2 regions of the Mesorhizobium sp. B2-9-1 genome follow, and region 1 is predicted to be linked to the other one. Evidence: predicted binding sites of a transcription regulator. Region 1 holds the regulator's gene; the other holds the start of a gene.
What was found. Region 1 encodes PhoB, which activates phosphate uptake and scavenging genes when phosphate is short. Its sites were predicted from a motif close to TGTCATNNANCTGTCAT; they were not measured.

Region 1 (10,464 bases):
GCTGGTACCAGGTCTATGACATGCGCACCGACGACGGCACATTCATCGGCGTGCGCGTCGATATCACCGACATCAAGGCGCGCGAGAAGGCGTTGCGCGATTCCATGCGCCAGATCGACCTTTATCGGCATGTGATGGACGAACTGCCCGTGGCAGCCTTCATCAAGGCCGACGATCTCAGCATAGAATTCGTCAACAAGGCCTGGTGCGCGCTGACTGGACTGCCCAAGGACGAGGTGCTCGGCAAGACCGATCGCGAGCTTTTCGCGGCGCAAGAGGCGGACGGTTTCAGCAATGACGACAACGAGGTCGTGGCGACCGGCGCGGGGCGCGAGGTCGAGGAGGCCGTCACCCATCGCGACGGCACGGTGCGCCAGCTGATGACGCGCAAGAGCCGGCTGGTGGCGATCGACGGGTCGGTGCATCTGGTCGGCTCCAGCACCGACATCACCGACGTCAAGGCGCGCGAGCAGGCGCTGCGGCAGAGCATGAGCGAGAACGAGGTGTTCCGCAGCCTCATCGACAATGTGCCGGTGTCGATCTATGCCAAGCGTTCGGACCTCAGGCAATTCTACGTCAACAAGGGCTGGTGCGATCTCACCGGCTTCAGCAAGGAAGAAGCCGTCGGCAGGACCGATGTCGAGATTTTCGGCGCGGACGGCGAAGCCTTCGTCGCCGGCGACCTTGCCGTGCTGCGCACCGGCGAGACGCAGGAGATCGAAGAGACGGTGACGATGCCGGACGGCAGCGTCAGGCACCAGTTCGCGCGCAAGGGCGCGATGATCGCGTCGGACGGCTCGCTCTATCTCATCGGCTCCACCACCGACATCACCGAGCTCAAGCAGCGCGAGGCCGAGCTCAGCGAGGCGCGCCGGCGCGCCGTGCTTGCCGACCGGGCCAAGTCGGAATTCCTCGCCAATATGAGCCATGAGATCCGCACGCCGATGAACGGGGTTCTTGGTATGGCAGAGCTGCTGGCAAAGTCGGACCTCGATCCGAAGCAGAAGACGTTCACCGATATCATCGTCAAATCCGGCAATGCGCTGCTCACCATCATCAACGACATCCTCGACTTCTCGAAGATCGATGCCGGCCAGCTGGTGCTCGACCCTGCACCCTTCAATCTCGCCGAGGCGATCGAGGATGTGGCGACGCTGGTGTCGACGCGCGCCAAGGAGAAGGACCTCGAGCTCATCGTTCGCATCCAGCCGGGCCTCGACGGCCAGTTCGTCGGCGATGTCGGCCGTGTCAGGCAGATCGTCACCAATCTGCTCGGCAACGCGGTGAAATTCACCGACAAGGGTCATGTCCTGGTCGACGTGACGGGTGAGCGGGTTCCGGCGGGAACGAGGCTCACCATTTCCGTGACCGATACCGGCATCGGCATTCCGGAAGACAAGCTGAAGCAGGTTTTCGAAAAATTCAGCCAGGTCGACACCTCCTCGACCAGGCGGCATGAGGGCACCGGGCTTGGCCTTGCCATCACCTCGCGGCTGGTCGAGATGATGGCCGGCGAGATCGGTGTCGACAGCGCCGAAGGCAAGGGTTCGACCTTCTGGTTCACGATCACGCTGCCCAAGGCCGAGCAGGGCGGTCAGCGCATCATGCCGGTCGACGTCACCGGCGCGCGCGTGCTCATCGTCGACGACAATGCCGTCAACCGCTCGATCCTCAGCGAGCAGATGGCGTCATGGACGTTCGATTCCTGCGCGGCCGAAAGCGGCGCCGAAGGGTTGAAGGTGCTGATTGCCGCCGCCGCCTACGGCGTGCCGGTCGACTGCGTCGTGCTTGACTACCAGATGCCGGGCATGACCGGCGCCGAGATGGCGCGCATCGTGCGCAATACGGCGGGCCTGGCGCATACGCCCATCATCATGCTGACCTCGGTCGACCAGTCGCTTGCCGGCACGGCCTATCGCGACCTCGGCATCGATGCGCAGCTGATCAAACCGGCGCGCTCCTCCATTCTCCTGGAAACGCTGGTCTCGACCATCCAGCGCCACCGCCACAGCAGCGCGGCGGCGCAACCCGCCATTGGCGCCGGCAGCCCTCCGCAAGCCGCTCCGGCGCAGACGGCGGCATCGGAGCGCGCCATGCTGCAACCGCCGCCGGCGCGGGCGCGTCCGCGCCCCGCCGATGCCGAGCGCGAGCTCGACATCCTCGTCGCCGAGGACAATGAGGTGAACCAGATGGTGTTCACCCAGATCCTTGGCGAGACCGGTTACCGCTTCGAGATCGTCGGTAACGGCCGCAAGGCGCTCGACGCCTTCGGCAGGCTCAATCCGCGCATGATCCTGATGGATGTATCGATGCCGGAAATGAACGGGCTGGAGGCGACGGGCGCCATCCGCCGGCTCGAGCAGGACATGGGCACGCATGTGCCGATCGTCGGCGTGACCGCGCATGCCCTGAAGGGCGACCGCGAACGCTGCCTGGAAGCCGGCATGGACGATTACCTGCCGAAGCCGATCAGTCCGCGGGCGCTGCTCGAAAAGCTCGAGCGCTGGCTGGGCTCCGACGTCGAGACCCGGCGCAACGCCGGTTAAAACGAATTTGGCGGGCAAGAACGGCGGCAAGAGGCTGACGCATGCGTATGGTGCGATCGCACCATACCAAAGCAAGCGCCAAGTTCGGACAATCGTGACATTGATTCCGCTCTTCGGTTACGGGCGGGAGCAGCGACCGCCAACAAGAAACAGCGTCGACTCTACCCCAACGGACCCTGTTTTCGGCGATGGCCAGGCCATGATCCGCTCTGGCTTACAGGCAACGCACTCTCGTCCGGCTTTTATTTCCCGGCGGCCGTCATCCGGCCGCCGGGGATAAATTTTGTTTCAAAAGTCAGACAAGTTGCTGATTTCCGCGGCAAACTCCGGCCGGCCCTGCGAGGCTGACGCGGACCCTTCCGTGCATCCCCCTTCAGGCGTTACCGGGCTGACACGAAACTGTCATGCGACTGTAATAATCGAGGGCTATTGCGCTGACCGGGCGCCGATACACGGGTGCCGAAAGACCATCTTCCGAACAGGAGCAGGCCACATGAGACATTTCATCCGCTCGGCGGCCGTTGCAATTGCAATGGCTGCGGCATCAACCCTTAGCATGGCCGCCGCGATGGCAGCCGACATTTCCGGCGCCGGCGCCACCTTCCCCTATCCGATCTATGCGAAGTGGGCCGACACCTACAAGAAGGAGACCGGCATCGGTCTCAACTACCAGTCGATCGGCTCCGGCGGCGGCATCAAGCAGATCAAGGCCAAGACCGTGACCTTCGGCGCTTCCGACGCGCCGCTGAAGGGCGAGGATCTCACCTCCACCGGCCTCGCGCAGTTCCCGATGGTGATGGGCGGCATCGTGCCGGTCGTCAACCTCGAAGGCGTCAAGCCGGGCGAGCTGGTTCTGGACGGCCCGACGCTGGCCGACATCTTCGCCGGCAAGATCACCAACTGGAACGATGCGGCAATCAAGAAGCTCAACCCCAAGATCAAGCTGCCCGACCAGGCGATCGCGGTCGTGCATCGTTCGGACGGCTCGGGCACCACATTCAACTTCAGCTATTACCTGGCCGACGTCAGCGCCGACTGGAAGTCGAAGGTCGGTGTCAACACCGCGCTCGAATGGCCGGTGGGCATCGGCGCCAAGGGCAATGAAGGCGTCGCCAACAACGTCTCGCAGACCGGCGGCGCGATCGGCTATGTCGAATATGCCTATGCCAAGCAGAACAAGCTCACCTATACCGACATGGTGAACAAGGACGGCAAGAAGGTCGAGCCGACCGCGAAGGCGTTCTCGGCCGCCGCGGCCAATGCCGACTGGAACTCGCAGCCGGGCTACGGCGTCATCCTGGCCAACCAGGCGGGAGCCGAATCCTGGCCGATGACTTCCGCCACCTGGATCCTCGTCTACCAGAAGCCCGATGATGCGGCAGCCACGGCCGAAGCGCTCAAGTTCTTCGCCTGGTCCTATGCCAAGGGCGACAAGATGGCTGCTGAGCTTGACTACGTTCCGATGCCCGACAAGGTCGTGAAGAGCGTCGAGGAAATGTGGGGCAAGGACATCGTCGACAAGGACGGCAAGCCGGTCTACTCCGGCATGTAATTCCCGCTGAATGAGGAGGGCGTCTACGGCGCCCTCCTGTCTCTTTCGAAATGCGAGGGGCTAAATGACAGCCGTTTCCGAAGCCGCGACATCGTCCGCCATGCGGACCAGAGAAGCGACAGTGCGCCGCTTCGCCGTCACCGACATGGTCTTCCGGACGGCGACGCGCCTTTCCGCCATGCTCGTGCTCGTTCTGCTCGGCGGGGTCGCGATATCGCTGGTCGCCGGATCGTGGGAGGCGCTGTCGAAGTTCGGCTTCTCCTTCCTGACCACCGAATCCTGGAACCCGGTCACCGAGAACTTCGGCGCGCTTGCGCCCATCTACGGCACCATCGTCACCTCGGCCATCGCCATTCTCATCGCCGTGCCGATCGGCATCGGCATCGCCGTCTTCCTGACCGAGCTTTGCCCGCGCCCGCTCAGGCGCCCGATCGGCATCGCGGTCGAACTGCTCGCCGGCATTCCCTCGATCATCTACGGCATCTGGGGCCTGTTCGTCTTCGCGCCGTTCCTGCAGACGACGGTCCAGCCCTTCATCATCTGGCTGTTCAAAGGCATCCCCGGTCTCGACAGCCTGTTTGCCGGTCCGCCCTACGGCATCGGCCTGCTGACCTCGTCGCTGATCCTCGCCATCATGGTGCTGCCCTTCATCACGTCGATCACCAAGGACGTGTTCGACACGGTGCCGGCGGTCCTGAAGGAATCGGCCTACGGTATCGGCTGCACGACGTGGGAAGTGACCCGGCGCGTGACCATCCCCTACACCCGCGTCGGCATCATGGGCGGCGTCATGCTGGGCCTCGGCCGCGCGCTCGGCGAGACGATGGCCGTCACCTTCGTCATCGGCAACGCGCACCGCATCAGCGCCTCGCTGTTTGCGCCGGGCACGACGATCTCGGCGACTATCGCCAACGAATTCACCGAAGCCGACGGCAACCTCTATACATCCTCGCTGGTATCGCTCGGCCTGATCCTGTTCATCATCACCTTCATCATCCTCGCGCTCGCACGCTACATGCTCTTGCGCATCGATAGCCGCACGGGAGCCTGACCGATGTCGACTGCCCAATCGCTTCACCAAAGCCGCAAGCGCAAGAATGGCGTGATGATGACGCTGTGCGTCGTCGCGGCGGGCATCGGGCTGGCCTGGCTGGCGCTGATCCTCGGTGCCCTGCTCTACAAGGGACTTTCCGGGGTGTCGCTTTCGGTGTTCACGGAAATGACGCCGCCGCCCGGCGATGCCGGCGGCCTGCTCAACGCCATCTACGGCAGCATCGTCATGACGATCATCGGTATCTTCGTCGGCACGCCGATCGGCGTGCTGGCCGGCACCTACATGGCCGAATACGGGCGCTTCTCGAAGCTCACGACGGTGGTGCGCTTCATCAACGACATCCTCTTGTCGGCGCCGTCGATCATCATCGGCCTTTTCGTCTACGAGCTGATGGTGCGGCCGATGGGGCACTTCTCGGCGATCGCCGGCGCGGTCGCGCTGTCGATCCTGGTGATCCCCGTCGTGGTGCGCACCACCGAGGACATGCTGAACCTTGTGCCCAACGCGCTGCGCGAAGCAGGCACCGCCATCGGCGCGCCGCGCTGGGTGGTGATCCGCTCGGTTGCCTATCGCGCGGCGCTCTCCGGCATCGTCACCGGCATCCTTTTGGCGATCGCCCGCATCTCCGGCGAGACGGCGCCGCTTCTCTTCACCGCGCTCAACAACCAGTTCTGGTCGAGCAATCTCAATGCGCCGATGGCCAGCCTGCCGGTAACCATCTTCCAGTTCGCTCTCAGCCCCTACGAGGAATGGCAGCAACTGGCCTGGACGGGCGCACTCATAATCACCCTGACGGTTCTCGGGCTGAGCATCATCGCCCGCAGCCTAACCGGACGCAGAGAGGACAGATGAAACCGATGTTGTCCACCGACCTGAACGCAGCCGATACGACCGTCGAGAAGGCCAAGATCGAGGTCAAGAACCTTAATTTCTACTATGGCCAGTCGAAGGCGCTGAAGGACATCAACCTGTCCCTGCCCGAGCGCAGCGTGACCGCCTTCATCGGCCCGTCGGGCTGCGGGAAGTCGACGCTGCTGCGCGTGCTCAACCGCATCTACGAGCTCTATCCGAAGCAGAGCGCCGAGGGCCAGGTGCTGCTCGACGGCAAGAACATCCTCGACCGTTCGCAGGACCTCAACCTGCTCAGGACCAAGATCGGCATGGTGTTCCAGAAGCCGACGCCGTTCCCGATGTCGATCTACGAGAACATCGCTTTCGGCGTCAGGCTCTATGAGAAGATCAGCAAGGCCGAGATGGACGGCCGCGTCGAGCAGGCGCTGAAGCGCGCCGCACTCTGGAACGAGGTCAAGGACAAGCTCAACGCCAGCGGCCTCAGCCTCTCGGGCGGCCAGCAGCAGCGCCTGTGCATCGCCCGTACCGTGGCGGTGAAGCCGGAGGTCATCCTGCTCGACGAGCCGGCCTCGGCGCTCGATCCGCTGTCGACCGCCAAGATCGAGGAATTGATCGACGAGTTGCAGGCCGACTACACGATCGTCATCGTCACCCACAACATGCAGCAGGCGGCGCGCGTGTCGCGGCAGACGGCGTTCATGTATCTGGGCGAGCTGGTGGAGTTCGACCGGACCGAGAAGATCTTCACCTCGCCCCGCGAAAAGCGCACGCAGGACTACATCACCGGCCGCTTCGGCTGAGCTCATACGAGGACATCATCATGGCCGAACATACCGTCGCTTCTTTCGACGAGGATCTGAGACAGATCAGCCGGCTCATAAACGACATGGGCGATCTCGCCAGCTCGATGGTCGGCGCTTCGACCAGAGCCCTGCTCGAGACCGACAATGCCATGGCGCAGCGCGTCGTTTCCGACGATGCCATCATGGACGCGCGCCAGCGCGAGCTCGACGACCGCGCCATCACGCTGATCGCCAAGCGCCAGCCGATGGCCGATGATCTGCGCAACGTGGTCGGCTCGATCCGCATGGCGGGCGACCTCGAACGCATCGGCGATCTCGCCAAGAACATCGCCAAGCGCGTCGGTTCGGTCGGCGTCAGCGCCGCGCCGCGCGATCTCACGCATTCGATCGATTCCATGGCGCAGCTGGTACTGATCCAGGTCCAGGCTGTGATCCAGGAATATACGGTGGGCGACGCCACGGCGCTGGCCAAGCTTCGCAACGACGACGAGCGCATCGACGTCAAATACACATCCGTCTTCCGCGAGCTCCTGACCTACATGATGGAAGACCCGCGCAACATCACCGCTTGCACGCATCTTCTGTTCTGCGCCAAGAATCTCGAGCGCATCGGCGACCATGTGACCAACATCGCCGAGAACGCCTATTATGTGCTGACCGGCACGCAATTGCCCGCGAATCGTCCCAAGCAGGACGAGACGACAATGTCGGCGCCGGCGGCCTGACGAAGGGTATCTGCCAATGATCGCGCCACGCATCATGGTGGTGGAGGACGAGGAGCCGCTTGGGGTGCTGCTCCGCTACAATCTCGAATCCGAGGGTTACCAGGTCGAAGTGGTGACCCGCGGCGACGAGGCCGAAATCCGCCTTCAGGAAAACGTTCCCGATCTGCTCGTGCTCGACTGGATGGTGCCGGCAGTTTCCGGCATCGAGCTCTGCCGGCGCCTCAGGATGCGGCCCGAGACCGAGCGGCTGCCGATCATCATGCTGACCGCGCGGGGCGAAGAAAGCGACCGTGTTCGCGGCCTCTCGACCGGCGCCGACGACTATCTGGTCAAGCCGTTCTCGACGCCGGAGTTCATGGCGCGCGTCAAGGCGCTGCTGCGCCGCGCCAAGCCGGAGGTGCTGTCCAGCGTGCTCAAGGTCGGCGACATCGTGCTCGACCGCGAATCGCATCGCGTCTACCGCAAGAAGAGCGAGATCAGGCTCGGCCCGACCGAGTTCCGCCTGCTCGAATTCATGATGCGCCACCCCGGCCGGGTTTTCTCGCGTAGCCAGCTGCTCGACAATGTCTGGGGCGAGACGATCTATATCGACGAGCGCACCGTCGACGTCCATGTCGGCCGCCTGCGCAAGGCCGTCAACAACGGCCGCATGCCGGATGTCATCCGCACCATCCGCGGCGCGGGTTACGCGATCAGGGAAGATTAGGCCCAGGGCGCCGCAGTCCTGACGGGCCATGCACTTCCAGCATCCACGCTGGTGAGTAGCCGAGACGCTTGTGCCTCGTCATCCACGGGCGGAGCAAGGAGCGAAGCGACGCAGCGCAGACCCGAGGATCCATTCCGTGACGTCGACGCGCCGCGGCGGTCCAGAATTTTGCACCGCTGCGCTCGACGCGTGAGGTAACGGCATGGATTCCAGGGTCTCCGCGACGGAGCTTCGCTCCTGCTCCGCCCTGGAATGACGAAGCTGTGGGGCCTTCGCTAATTTCAAGCGTCTGCTGCTGTCCCCGGACCTCTTCAAGGCTGCCTCAGGCCACGTTCTTGCCTGCGGCACCCGCTCTCGCCTGGCCTCCCGGCGCGAAAATTTCCTGGTCGACGAAAGTCAGCGCGCGCATGGCGCAGCCTTCGCGGATCAGCGGCAACTCGTTCGGCTCGGTGTCGAAGGAGATCGATTCCGAGTGCTGGCCGCCGGCGGTCTGGGCGATCGCCTCGCGCAGCGCCGGCTCGATCAGGTCGAAGGCGGCCGCGCTGACGCCGACCATGGCGACGGGCGCCGGATCGATGAGGGCGAACAGGCTGCCGAGACCGAAACCAAGCGCTTCGCCGGCCCGGCGATAAGCCTCCCGTTCGGGGCCGTCCCTCTCGCGCGCCTTCGCGGCAAGGGCCCGCATGTCGGCGTCGCCGACGTCGACCGGCTCGGCGTCCTCGCTCATTTTCATGGCGCTGCGCCAGATCGCATAGTTGCCGGCATAGGCCTCGACGCAGCCGCGGCGGCCGCAGCGGCAAAGCGCCCCGCCCGGGCGGTGAATCATGTGGCCGAACTCGCCGCCGGAGGAATGCGTGCCAGTGAACAGCGCACCCTTGAGCACGAGACCCATGCCGATGCCGTGCGACAACAGGATGGCGATGAAGTCGTCGCGATAGCGCTCCGGGTCGCGCCATTGCAGCGCCACCGCCATCATGTTGCAGTCGTTCTCCATGGTGGTGGAGATGCCGAATTCCTTCTCGAGGATGTCGGCGAAAGGAATGTCTGTCAGCGGCGTTATCGGCGACCAGAGCATGGCGCGAGCATTAGAATCGGTGATGCCCTGAATGCCCATGGCGATGCGGGCGACGCTGCCAATGTCGAGGTCGGGATCCTGCAGCCGGCGCCGCACGATCGCCACGCATTCGCCGATCAGCTCGTCGCGGGGCATGACAAGCGTGTCCAGGCGCTGCTGCTCCTCGGCAACAACCTGACCGGCATAATCGATCACGGCGACCGACAGAAAGTTCAGCGACAACACCACGGTCAGCACCGCGGCGGCTTCAGGGTTCAGCGCCAGGCCGATCTGAGGCCGACCGCGTTTCAACGCCGTCGGCTCGCTGGCCTTGCTTTCGGTGAGAATGCCCTCCTGGATCAGGTCGGCGGAGATCGCCGAAATGGTCGAGTGGCTGAGACCGGTGGTGGCGGCAATTTCGGTTCGTGATGGCTGACCGGCGCGGCGTACCGCCGAAATCACCATGGCGCGGTTGCGCCGGCGCAAATCGTCGTGGCGGATTCCGACCGACATCGTTTCGCACGTCCTCCCCGGTCATCGCGGCCTTGTGATAATGCCATGGCCTGTCGCTGACACGCTAGGGATTGTGGCAGAAGCCAGGGGCTATGTCATTATTTATTGCGGATGCCGAAAAAAATGCCTGAGCCCATCAAAACCCATCAGAATCTCGGTTGACAGCGTCGTTGTGCTGGACCACTATTTTTTTGAGGCTCGAAAAAAAGCCTCTATGCCGGCCTTCGGGCCAGTCTGGGTCGCGCCGCACGGGCGCAGGGAGGATATCATGAAGAAATTTGCAGCCGCCATTCTGGCGGGCGTTGCCATGTCGCTGACGCTGGCGTCCGTAGCCGAGGCGAAGGACAAGGTGATCGGCGTGTCGTGGTCGAATTTCCAGGAAGAGCGCTGGAAGACCGACGAAGCAGCGATGAAGGCCGCCATCGAGGCCGCCGGCGACAAGTATATTTCGGCCGACGCGCAGTCCAATCCGGGCAAGCAGCTGACCGACGTCGAAAGCCTGATCTCGCAGGGCGCCAACGCGCTGATCATCCTGGCGCAGGATGCCTCGGCAATCGGCCCGGCGGTGCAGAAGGCGCTCGATGAAGGAATCCCGGTCGTCGGCTACGACCGCCTGATCGAGAACAAGGACGTGTTCTACCTGACCTTCGACAACAAGG
Region 2 (10,464 bases), on a different contig from region 1:
GCGAATTCTTCCGCGCTCGCGCACGCCAACTGCGGCGCGGTGTAATCTGCGGTACCGCTCGGACGCTTTCGAATTCCGTTGCTTCATCGTCTCGCAGACCGAACGCCATATCGAAGTCGAATTCGGCTGCACCTGGGCGTAATGGCATGCCTTCGCCGCCATGCTCGTTTTTATTCGTGAAACGTCGCAAATATATCGAATAACGGCGGGTGCTCTTGCACTAAAGACCAATAAGCCACGCTTTTCGGCAATTCCAGACGCGTTAGATGTATTGTGGGTCGGAGATAGGCAGTTCTTCGAATGAAGAGCAGGAGCTGTATATGGTAACGAGCGAGCCAGACAGTGTCCGCGTAAAAACCGTCAATGGCCAATGGATCGTGCGCGTCGTCGACGGCGGCAGGCTGACGCAGCAAGTATTCGACATTCACGCGCAGGCCGAGACCTTCGCCGAGGAGGAGCGGCTGCGACTGGGGCTGCCGGGCGAGCCGCCGGCCGAAGAGCCGGTCGGACCGCTCCCACACGGGCGGGCTCGCTGACGGCGAGGGGTAGCCGGACCACGCCAATCGCCGAGGTCGGAACAGACCTATCCCTGGTGCTCGGCTCTGAGCCTCTCTTTCATCCGTTCAAGCGCCGGCTGACCGCCGGCCGCCAGATCGTTGGCGACCCGGGCCAGCTTATCGTCGGCCTTGCGGTATTTGCTGCCCCAGGCGCCGAGCGTTGCCAGCACCGGCAAAAGGTCGATGCCGGCCTCGGTCAGCCGGTAGATCGCCTTCAGTCCGTGGCTCGGGTCGTCGCTGCGGGTGAGGACGCCTTCGTCGACCAGCGTCTGCAGCCGCTCGGCCAGCGTGCGCGACGAGATGCCTTCGTCGGATTGCAGGAATTCGCGAAAATGCTTTTTCCCGGCGAAGGCCAGGTCGCGAATGATGAGCAGCGTCCAGCGGTCGCCGAGCAGTTCGAGCGAGAGACTGATCGGGCAGCCGGATCGTTCCTTGGTCGACATCAGTATGGTTCCATTTTTAAATCACTTTACTATTGACATCGTTCTTGCTTTGCGTCAAATGGTTCCAGAAGTAAATCATTTGATGAGAGGAGATCGATATGAACCGACAAGTCAAGCGTACCATGGTGGTCGTCGGCGCAACCAGCGAAGTGGGCGCCGAGGTCTCGGCCAGACTGACCGGGGCAGGGCATGAGGTGCGCGGCATCGCCCGTAGCCTCGGCGTCGCACTCGACGATCAGGCGGCGCTCGACGCCGCCTTCTCGGGTGCCGACAGCGCTTACGTGATGATCCCCTTCGATGTCACCGCGCCCGATCTGCATCGTTTTGAGGACGAGGTCGGCGCACGGCTGGCATCCTCCATCGCCCAGGCGGGCCTGCGCCGGATCGTGCTGCTCAGCGGCCTCAATGCCCATCTCAGAATGGGTACCTCGCTTGGCGCCGCGCTGATGGAAAAGCGGCTTGCCGCGCTGGGCCTGGAGGAACTCGTCTATCTGCGCGCCTCCTTCTTCATGGAGAATTTCATCAAGGGCATGGGCTTCGTCGAGCAGGCGGCGTCCGGCGTCTTCGCCTCGCCCTTCCGCGGCGACCTGCCGATGCCGCTGATTGCCGCCAAGGACGTTGGCGAACGCGCCGCCGCTCTATTGAGTACCGAACACTTTCCGATCCAGCGCGTTGTCGAATTGCACGGCGGTGGCTCCTACACGCTCGAAGAGGCCACCGCGATCCTGGGCGGGGCGATCGGCAAGGAGGTCGTGTACCATGAAGCGTCGTTCGCCGACGCGCGGGCCGGTATGGTCGCCAATGGCATGTCGGCGAGTTTTGCCGATGCGCTGGGCGAGACGGCGGCAAGCTTCAACAGAGGCGAGCGCTGGGCGCTGGAAGCACCCTCAGCCGAAAATGCCACCCCGACCGGCTTCGAAGCCTGGGCGCAGGCTTTCGCCCGTTCGCCCGCCGCGGCCCGAGCCTTCACAGGCAGCAATTCCTGACAAGGGAGACCGGACATGAGAAAGCTCATCCTGCAGATGCAGATGTCGGTCGACGGTTTTGTCGGCGCCGACGAGGACCATCGCTGGCAGCTTTGGGAATGGGGCGACGACAGCGCCTGGGACGAGGAGCTCAAGCGGGACTTCAACGCCATTTTCGAGACCATCGACACCATCCTGTTGAGCCGCAAGATGGCTGAGGAGGGCTATCTGACCCATTGGGGCAATGCGGCGAGGAAATATCCGAAGGACCGCTTCTTTGCCTTCGCCCAGCGCATCATCGAGGCCGAAAAGGTGGTGGCGAGCGATAAGCTCGGGGCCTCGCGCTGGGAACGAACGCGCATCGTGAGCGGCGACCTGCCGCGTGAGGTCAACGTGCTCAAGCAAGGCGAGGGCGGCGACATCGCCGTGTTCGGCGGCGCCGGCTTCGCCTCGGCGCTGATCGCCGCCGGCCTTATCGACGAGTTCCAGCTCTTCATCAATCCGGCCGTTCTGGGCAGCGGCCGCCGCATATTCGACAAGGGCGGTTTTAGCAGGCTGAAGCTCCTCGGCTCGAAGCCCTATGCCTGCGGCATGGTCGTGAGTCGCTACGCGCCGGTGCAATGAGAGGCAGCAACCAAGGGCGCACCGCCTTGAATCAATCCGGCAGTGCGCCTTCTTAACTGTCTGCCTGGGTTTGCCTTTCCCGGATCGGCAGGCAACCGTCTCCGCTGACCAGCCGCAGGTGTACGGCCGGTCGGCTGGGCCGCGGCCAGGCTGCGTGGTCGTTGCCCACGGCGGCGAACCAACGGGCTTCGCGCGATGTCAGGCCGATAAGCACCCGGCCGGCATATTCGGCCGGCGCGCCGTTGCCCGCGTCGAACACCGCCCAGCTGCTCCCCGGCGGCTCCTGCACCGCGACGAACCTCATAGGAGACTCCATCTGTGAACAGACGGGCAATATAGCAGGCGCGACTTGGCGTTCCTATGACGTGGCTCACATTGGCACACATTTACGGTGGATAGCAGTCCGCTCCAACCGGAAGCGGGTCACTTGCTTCTGACGATTTGCCTTGGCGGCTTGTCCTGCTGCCCGGCCTGGTCGGCGTCGGTCAGCGTGCCGAGGAAGGCGACGATGTCGTCGATCTCGGCGTCGGTCAGCGCCGGCTTGTCGTCGGGCTTTTTGCCGTTGAAGGGCGGGTCTGTGTTGAGGTTTCCCCAGTAAGCCTTTGGCAGATCGTCGAATTTGTCGACCGTGCCGTTCGTCTTCTTCGAATACCAGCGCCCGGGATCCGTATCGCGGCTGGCATAGAAGGCGACCGCGTCGCGCAGCGTGTGAAAATAGCCGTTGTGGAAGAAGCTTTTCCGCAAGGCAACGTTGCGCAGCGTCGGCGTCTTGAACAGGCCGCAATATTCGGCGCGGTCCTTGAGATCGGTGCGCAGCGGACCGCACAGGCCGAGATCGACATAATTGGGATCGGCGTTGGCCGCAATCGCCGGGTTGCGCGGCACGGCGATCGCGATCAGGCCGTAATCGGTGAATTGCGGCGGCTCGCCGTCATTGGCGGGTTCGCTGAGATGGCAGCTCGCGCAATTGCCCTTCGCAGCGTCCTCGAACAGCATGCGGCCGCGCAATTCCTGCGCGGAAAGCTGCGCCTTGCCGGCGAGGAAGGCGTCGTAGCGGCTGGAATAGGGATAAAAATCGGCGCTGCTCTGCTCGAAGGTGCCGAGCGCTTCCACAGCGGCGTCGAAGGCGTCTTGCGGATGGTCGAAGACATCGGCGCCGAAGGCCGCCTTGAAGGCGCCGGCATAGGGAGCCTTGCGCAGGCTGGCGGCCACCTGGGCCGCGTCCTTGTTGCCCATCTCGAAGGACGACAGCAGCGGGATGCTTGCCTGGTCCTTGCCGTGGTCGGCGCGACCGTCCCAGGTCAGGCCCCCGGTCGGGCCATTGTCGACACTTTCGTCGCCTTCGTCCTCGGAGTCATAGAAATGCTCGGTGAAGGCGGGCGCCGCCTGCAGGTAGCGCAGCGACGGCACGGCGCGAACGCCGGGCTGATCAAGATTGGCTCCGCCCATTTCGACCGGCGCCGCCGAGGCCGGCCCGAAAGCGTGGTTGGGATCGTGGCAGGATGAGCAGGCCTGCTTGCCCGAGGCCGAGAGCGAAGGGTCGAAGAACATCTGCCTGCCGAGCGCCGTCAGCGCCTCGGCGCGGGCGAAGGCTTCCTGGCGCGTCATCGGGCCGGGATGGACACCGGATCGCTCCTCGGTGTTGGCGGGCGCGGTGGAGGCGACGATCGTGGCCGCTGCAATGGCGATTGCGTGATTTTTCCGACGTCCCATCGTCTTCGGCGACATCCCTGATTTCTTCGCCCGGTTTCTTTGGCGGCGTAAGGATCGAGTGCAACGGATTGATGACCGGTCTTCCCGCTCACGAAACCGTGTTCGGCCGGGGCGGAACTGTCACAAAGGTGACAAGGCGTCGAAGTAGCTGGGCATTGATGCAGTCGCGTTCCTGCATTGCCGTCCTCCAGCCATCCCCAAGCCACGAGGCATTTCCCAATGATCCGGTCCTTTCTCTCCCTTTGCCTCGCCTCGACGGCGCTGGCATCGCTCTCTGCCGCTGCCCAAGCGGCGCCTCCCGGTTACGACAAGATCGACACCGTCGTCGTCATCTACGCCGAGAACCGCAGCTTCGATAACCTTTATGGCGGCTTCCCCGGCGCCAACGGCCTGGCCAACGTTTCGCCCGACCAGGCGCGCCAGCTCGATCGCGACGGCAAGCCGCTTTCCGAACTGCCGCCGGCCTGGGGCGGACTGACCGGCAAGGGCGTCACGCCCGCGGTGACCGAAGCGCAGACCGCGCATCTGCCCAATGCCGTCTTCGCCATCGACGATCCCAAGGGCTTCAACGAAAACACCGGCGTCGTCACCCATGATCTCTGGCACCGCTTCTACCAGGAGCAGATGCAGATCGACGGCGGCCGGAACGACAAGTTCGTCGCCTGGGCTGATTCCGGCTCGTTGGTGATGGGTCATTATGACGGCTCCATCCTGCCGATGTGGAATATCGCCAAAAAATACGTGCTGGCGGACAATTTCTTCCAGGGCGCCTTTGGCGGCTCCTTCCTCAACCACTTCATGCTCGCCTGCGCCTGCGCGCCCTTCTATCCGAATGCCGACACCAGCCCGGCAAAGGGCCAGATCGCCGTCGTCGAGCCGGACGGCGTGACGCTGAAAGCAGCCGACAATGCGCCGCCCTCGGCCTTGGGCGGCGTGCCGAAATTCGTCAATGACGGCGCCATCACGCCCGACTTCTACGCCGTCAACACCATGCAGCCGCCATACCAGCCGAGCAACAACAAGCCGGCCGAAGGCGGTGACAAGGCGCTCGCCGATCCCGCGCAGCCGAACACGCTGCCGCCGCAGCACGAGATCACCATCGGCGATCTGCTGTCGCTCAAGGGCATTTCCTGGGCGTGGTATTCGGGCGCCTGGCAGGCGGCGCTCGACGGCAAGAACGCGACGCCCGTGCCGAACTTCCAGTTCCACCACCAGCCCTTCAACTATTTCGCGGCCTATGCGCCGGGCACGGCCGCGCGGGCCGAGCACATCAAGGATGGCGGGCTCGGCGGCACCGAGTTCATCAAGGCGATCGACGACGGCAAGCTGCCGGCGGTCTCTTTCTACAAGCCGCAGGGCAACCTCAACGAACATGCCGGCTATGCCGACGTGACCTCCGGCGACCAGCACCTGGCCGACCTCGTCGCGCATCTGGAGAAGAGCCCGCAATGGGCGCATATGCTGGTGGTCGTCACCTATGACGAGAATGGCGGCTTCTGGGATCATGTCGCGCCGCCCAAGGCCGATCGCTGGGGCCCGGGCAACCGCATCCCGGCTTTCATCATCTCGCCCTATGCGAAGATGGGGATGGTCGATCACACGCAGTACGACACAACCTCGATCCTGCGTTTCATCACCGCCCGCTACGACCTGCCTGTGCTGCCTGGCATCGTCGCCCGCGACAAGGCGCTGCGCAACCACGACCAGCCGCCGATGGGCGATCTGACGGCAGCGCTCGATCTGACGAAGTAATCGTCGAAGCCCTTCTTGCAAAAGGCCCGCTCCGGCGGGCCTTTTTTTGTTGGGGCATCGCAAGGGTACTTGCCACGATCGGTCCCCCTGCCACACAAGGTGTTATGTCCGACAATTATCTGCACATGGTTCCTGACGATCCATACTGGCGTCCCGATAGGACGGCGGCGGAAAAGGCTGCCAACTTGGTGCGCGGACTGTTCCCCCAAGCCGAGCATGTCGGAATCGAATACAAGGAAGCAGTGACCTTCTTCGATGCAGGCGCGAATACGGAAAGCGTCTACTGCGCCTTCTGCGGGAGCGAACTGGAGGATTGGTGGGGCAATGCCATGGATCAGGCAGCCGTTTCGGATTTTAGCGACCTCGCCATCGTGACGCCTTGTTGTAGCAAATCCACGTCGCTCAACGACCTCCGCTATGTATGGCCTGCCGCGTTCGGTATGTGCTCGCTTACAGTCGTCAATCCTGGCGCGACCACCCTCTGCGCCGAGGAACGGCGAAGGATTGAGCAGGCGATTGGCTCGCCGCTCAAGGTAATCTGGCAACATCTCTGAGCCAGCTGAGCGCCAAGGCAGACCAACCGAGCTGCTGAGCAGAACGAAGGAAGCACGATGGCGGACCTCAAGATCAGAACCCGCAACGTCGGCGCGCTCGCCGTCCTGCCGCCGGGCGGCCTGCCGGCGGTCACGACCCCGACCGGCGGCACGGTCTATGTGGTCACGCAGGTCAGCGCGCCCGGCTTCAGCCCGCTCGACCTGCTCCATGCTTCTTTAGCCGCCTGCATGGTGCTCAGCGCCCGCATCGCCGCCACCCGCCTCGGCGTCGCCGACCGGCTCGGCGAGGTGAGGGCGGATGTCAGCGGCGAGAAGGCGAAGGACGAGCCCTCGCGGGTCGAGACATTCATCGTCAAACTGGAGATCACCGGCGACCTTGATGACGCGACGAAAGAGCGAATCCTGGCGGACGCCGAGGACATCTGCACCGTCTCCAACACGCTGCGCGGCGCGCCGGCGCTTCGTTCCACGCTGGGGTGAGCGCAATGGCGCATCTTTCGCCGATCGACTACGCGACCGCCTCGGACGACATCCGCGCCGAGCATGACCGCGAGCTCGCGCTGCGCGGCCGCATGACCAACATGAAACGCATCCTGCTTCGCTCGCCGGCCGCCCACCGCATCTACGCCGAATGGTTCACGCTGCGCGACCTTCTCAAGCCCACGCTCGACGACCGCACCATCTGGCTGTTGTCGAAAGCGATAGCCGAGACGATGCGCGCCGAGATTCCCGTGACCTTCTTTCGCCGCGCACTAATCGAGAACGGGCTCGACCCCGAAGCGATCGAACCGACCGCCGACGAGACGCTGCTGATTTCCTTCGGCATCGCGGTCGCCGCCGATGCCAATGCCGTCCCGGAAGACACCTGGGCCGCGCTCAAGGCGCGCTACGACGAGACGCTGCTCGTCAACCTCACCGCCTTCGCCGGCATCATGGTGGCGACCTGCGTGTTCACCAATGCGGTGAAGGTGGATTTCGATCCGGAGCTGGAGATGTATCGCAGACCTTCTCCTTCTCCCCTTGTGGGAGAAGGTGGATCGGCGCGTTAGCGCCGAGACGGATGAGGGGTGTTCCAGCTTGGCGATAAGGTTGAAATCGCCGCCGCCTCATTCCTTCCAGCACCCCCCATCCGACCTCGCTTCGCGAGGCCACCGTCTCCCGCAAGGGGAGAAGGGAAAGCCGGCACCCACCTCCGCAGGAATCGGGTGGCCGATGCACATCCTTCGCTCCACTTTGACGGCAAGCAAGGAGGCACACCCATGACCATCCATTCCCTCAACACCTGGCGCGCCGGCCGCTCCGCCGAATCCCGCGTCGCAGCACAAGATTGGCGCGCGCTGGTCTCTGACCTGAACGCCCATGGCTGCGCGGTCATGCCCGGCCTGCTGTCGGCGGAAGAATGCGCCGACATCGCCGCGCTTTACCCGCATGAAGAGCATTTCCGCAGCCATGTCGTGATGGCGCGTCATGGCTTCGGCAAGGGGGAATATCGGTATTTCAAATATCCGCTGCCGGACCTGATCGAGGCCCTGCGCTCAGCCCTGTATCCACGCCTCGCCACGGTCGCCAATGACTGGAACGAGAAGATGGGTGTTGCCCAGCGCTATCCGGCCGAGCACGCCGCCTTCCTGATACGCTGCCACGACGAGGGCCAGGTGAAGCCGACGCCGCTTCTGCTGCAATACGGCCCCGGCGACTTCAACTGCCTGCACCAGGACCTCTATGGCGAGCTCGCCTTTCCGCTGCAGGTGGCGATCCTTTTGTCCGAGCCCGGCGAGGATTTCACCGGCGGCGAGTTCGTGCTCACCGAACAGCGCCCGCGCATGCAAAGCCGCGCCGAAGTGGTGCCATTGAGGCGCGGTGACGCGGTGATTTTCGCCGTGCACAACCGGCCGGTGCAAGGCACCAAGGGATATTACCGGGTGAATTTGCGACACGGCGTGAGCCGCTTGCGTTCGGGGCAGCGGCATACGGTCGGCATCATCTTCCACGACGCGAAGTGAGTAGGCAGTAGGCAGTAGGTTACGTCGAGGCCGAGAAGCGAAGAGGGGTTCCTTTATCCCGCGCATTCGCTTATTGGCCCTACTCCCTACTCCCTACTCCCTACTCCCTACTCCCTACTCCCTACGAGCCCATGATCCGTCTCGAAAATATCGGCAAGCAGAACGGCCGACAGATCGTCTTCATCGAAGCTTCCGCCGCCTTGCAGAAGGGCGAGAAGATCGGGCTTGTCGGCCCGAACGGCGCCGGCAAGACGACCCTGTTCCGCATGATCATTGGCCAGGAGCAGCCCGATGAAGGCCAGGTCTCGGTCGATCGCGGCGTCACCATCGGCTATTTCAGCCAGGATGTCGGCGATATGGGCGGCTTGAGCGCCGTCGCCGAGGTCATGGAAGGCGCCGGACCGGTCAGCGCGGTCGCTGCCGAGATGCGCGAGCTTGAGCACGCCATGGGCGATCCCGACCGCGCCGACGAGATGGATCAGATCATCGAGCGCTACGGCGAGTTGCAGCACCGCTTCGAGGAGCTCGACGGCTATGCGCTCGACGGCCGGGCGCGCGAGGTGCTGGACGGCCTCGGCTTCAGCCAGGAGATGATGGACGGCGACGTTTCAAAACTTTCCGGCGGCTGGAAGATGCGCGTCGCGCTTGCCCGCATCCTGTTGATGCGGCCCGACGTCATGCTGCTCGACGAGCCGTCGAACCATCTCGATCTCGAAAGCCTGATCTGGCTGGAGAAATTCCTCAAGGATTACGACGGCGCGCTGCTGATGACCTCGCACGACCGCGAGTTCATGAACCGCATCGTCACCAAGATCATCGAGATCGACGCCGGCGCGCTGACCTCCTATTCCGGCAACTACGAATTCTACCAGGAGCAGCGCGCGCTGGCCGACAAGCAGCTGCAGGCGCAGTTCGAGCGCCAGCAGGCGATGCTGGCCAAGGAGATTGCCTTCATCGAGCGCTTCAAGGCGCGCGCTTCCCATGCGGCCCAGGTGCAGAGCCGGGTGAAGAAGCTCGACAAGATCGACCGCGTCGAACCGCCGAAGCGCCGCCAGACGGTGACTTTCGAATTCCAGCCGGCGCCGCGCTGCGGCGAGGACGTGGCGACGCTGAAAGGCATCCACAAGGCCTATGGCAGCCGCAATATCTATTCGGGCCTCGATTTTCAGATCCGCCGCCGCGAGCGCTGGTGCGTGATGGGCGTCAACGGCGCCGGAAAGTCGACGCTTCTGAAGCTGGTCGCCGGCGCCTCCGAGCCGGACGGGGGCTCCGTCGCGCGCGGCCCGAGCGTCAAGATGGGCTATTTCGCCCAGCACGCCATGGAACTGCTCGATGGCGAGCGCACCGTCTTCCAGACGCTGGAGGACTCGTTTCCGCAGGCAGGCCAGGCGCCGCTGCGCGCTTTGGCCGGCTGCTTCGGTTTTTCCGGCGACGAGATCGAGAAGAAATGCCGCGTGCTCTCGGGCGGCGAGAAGGCGCGGCTGGTGATGGCGCTGATGCTGTTCGATCCGCCCAACCTGCTGGTGCTCGACGAGCCGACCAACCATCTCGACATAACCACCAAGCAGATGCTGATCGAGGCGCTGTCGCAATATGAAGGCACGATGCTCTTCGTCTCGCACGACCGCCATTTCCTGGCGGCGCTGTCGAACCGCGTGCTGGAGCTGACGCCCGACGGCATCCACACTTATGGCGGCGGCTACACCGAATATGTCGCCCGCACCGGCCAGGAAGCGCCGGGGCTGAGAGGGTAGGGCGAGACCCTACGCAATTGGCGGCGGCGCATTCCCCCTGTCGGGCGAGCGCCGGCGCTTACCCCCTCGCTAGCTCGCGATCGATCAGCCGCGCAAGCC

Region 2: the regulator PhoB is predicted to act here: its motif matches at 4,363-4,379, upstream of FJW05_RS22145 (acid phosphatase).

The regions. Positions count from the first base shown of each region.
Region 1 covers NZ_VFTP01000006.1:200,006-210,469, reverse strand. The annotation lists gene FJW05_RS14525 (response regulator) at 1-2,546, shown strand, start outside; gene pstS (phosphate ABC transporter substrate-binding protein PstS) at 3,040-4,098, shown strand; gene pstC (phosphate ABC transporter permease subunit PstC) at 4,163-5,149, shown strand; gene pstA (phosphate ABC transporter permease PstA) at 5,153-6,004, shown strand; gene pstB (phosphate ABC transporter ATP-binding protein PstB) at 6,001-6,804, shown strand; gene phoU (phosphate signaling complex protein PhoU) at 6,825-7,532, shown strand; gene phoB (phosphate regulon transcriptional regulator PhoB) at 7,549-8,238, shown strand; gene FJW05_RS14490 (ROK family protein) at 8,561-9,805, opposite strand; gene xylF (D-xylose ABC transporter substrate-binding protein) at 10,074-10,464, shown strand, end outside.
Region 2 covers NZ_VFTP01000016.1:23,827-34,290, reverse strand. The annotation lists gene FJW05_RS22175 (hypothetical protein) at 321-536, shown strand; gene FJW05_RS22170 (helix-turn-helix domain-containing protein) at 584-1,000, opposite strand; gene FJW05_RS22165 (NmrA family NAD(P)-binding protein) at 1,099-1,986, shown strand; gene FJW05_RS22160 (dihydrofolate reductase family protein) at 2,002-2,589, shown strand; gene FJW05_RS22155 (hypothetical protein) at 2,642-2,893, opposite strand; gene FJW05_RS22150 (cytochrome c peroxidase) at 3,013-4,317, opposite strand; gene FJW05_RS22145 (acid phosphatase) at 4,522-6,054, shown strand; gene FJW05_RS22140 (hypothetical protein) at 6,159-6,608, shown strand; gene FJW05_RS22135 (OsmC family protein) at 6,666-7,088, shown strand; gene FJW05_RS22130 (hypothetical protein) at 7,094-7,657, shown strand; gene FJW05_RS22125 (2OG-Fe(II) oxygenase) at 7,868-8,611, shown strand; gene FJW05_RS22120 (ABC-F family ATP-binding cassette domain-containing protein) at 8,743-10,365, shown strand; gene htpG (molecular chaperone HtpG) at 10,424-10,464, opposite strand, start outside.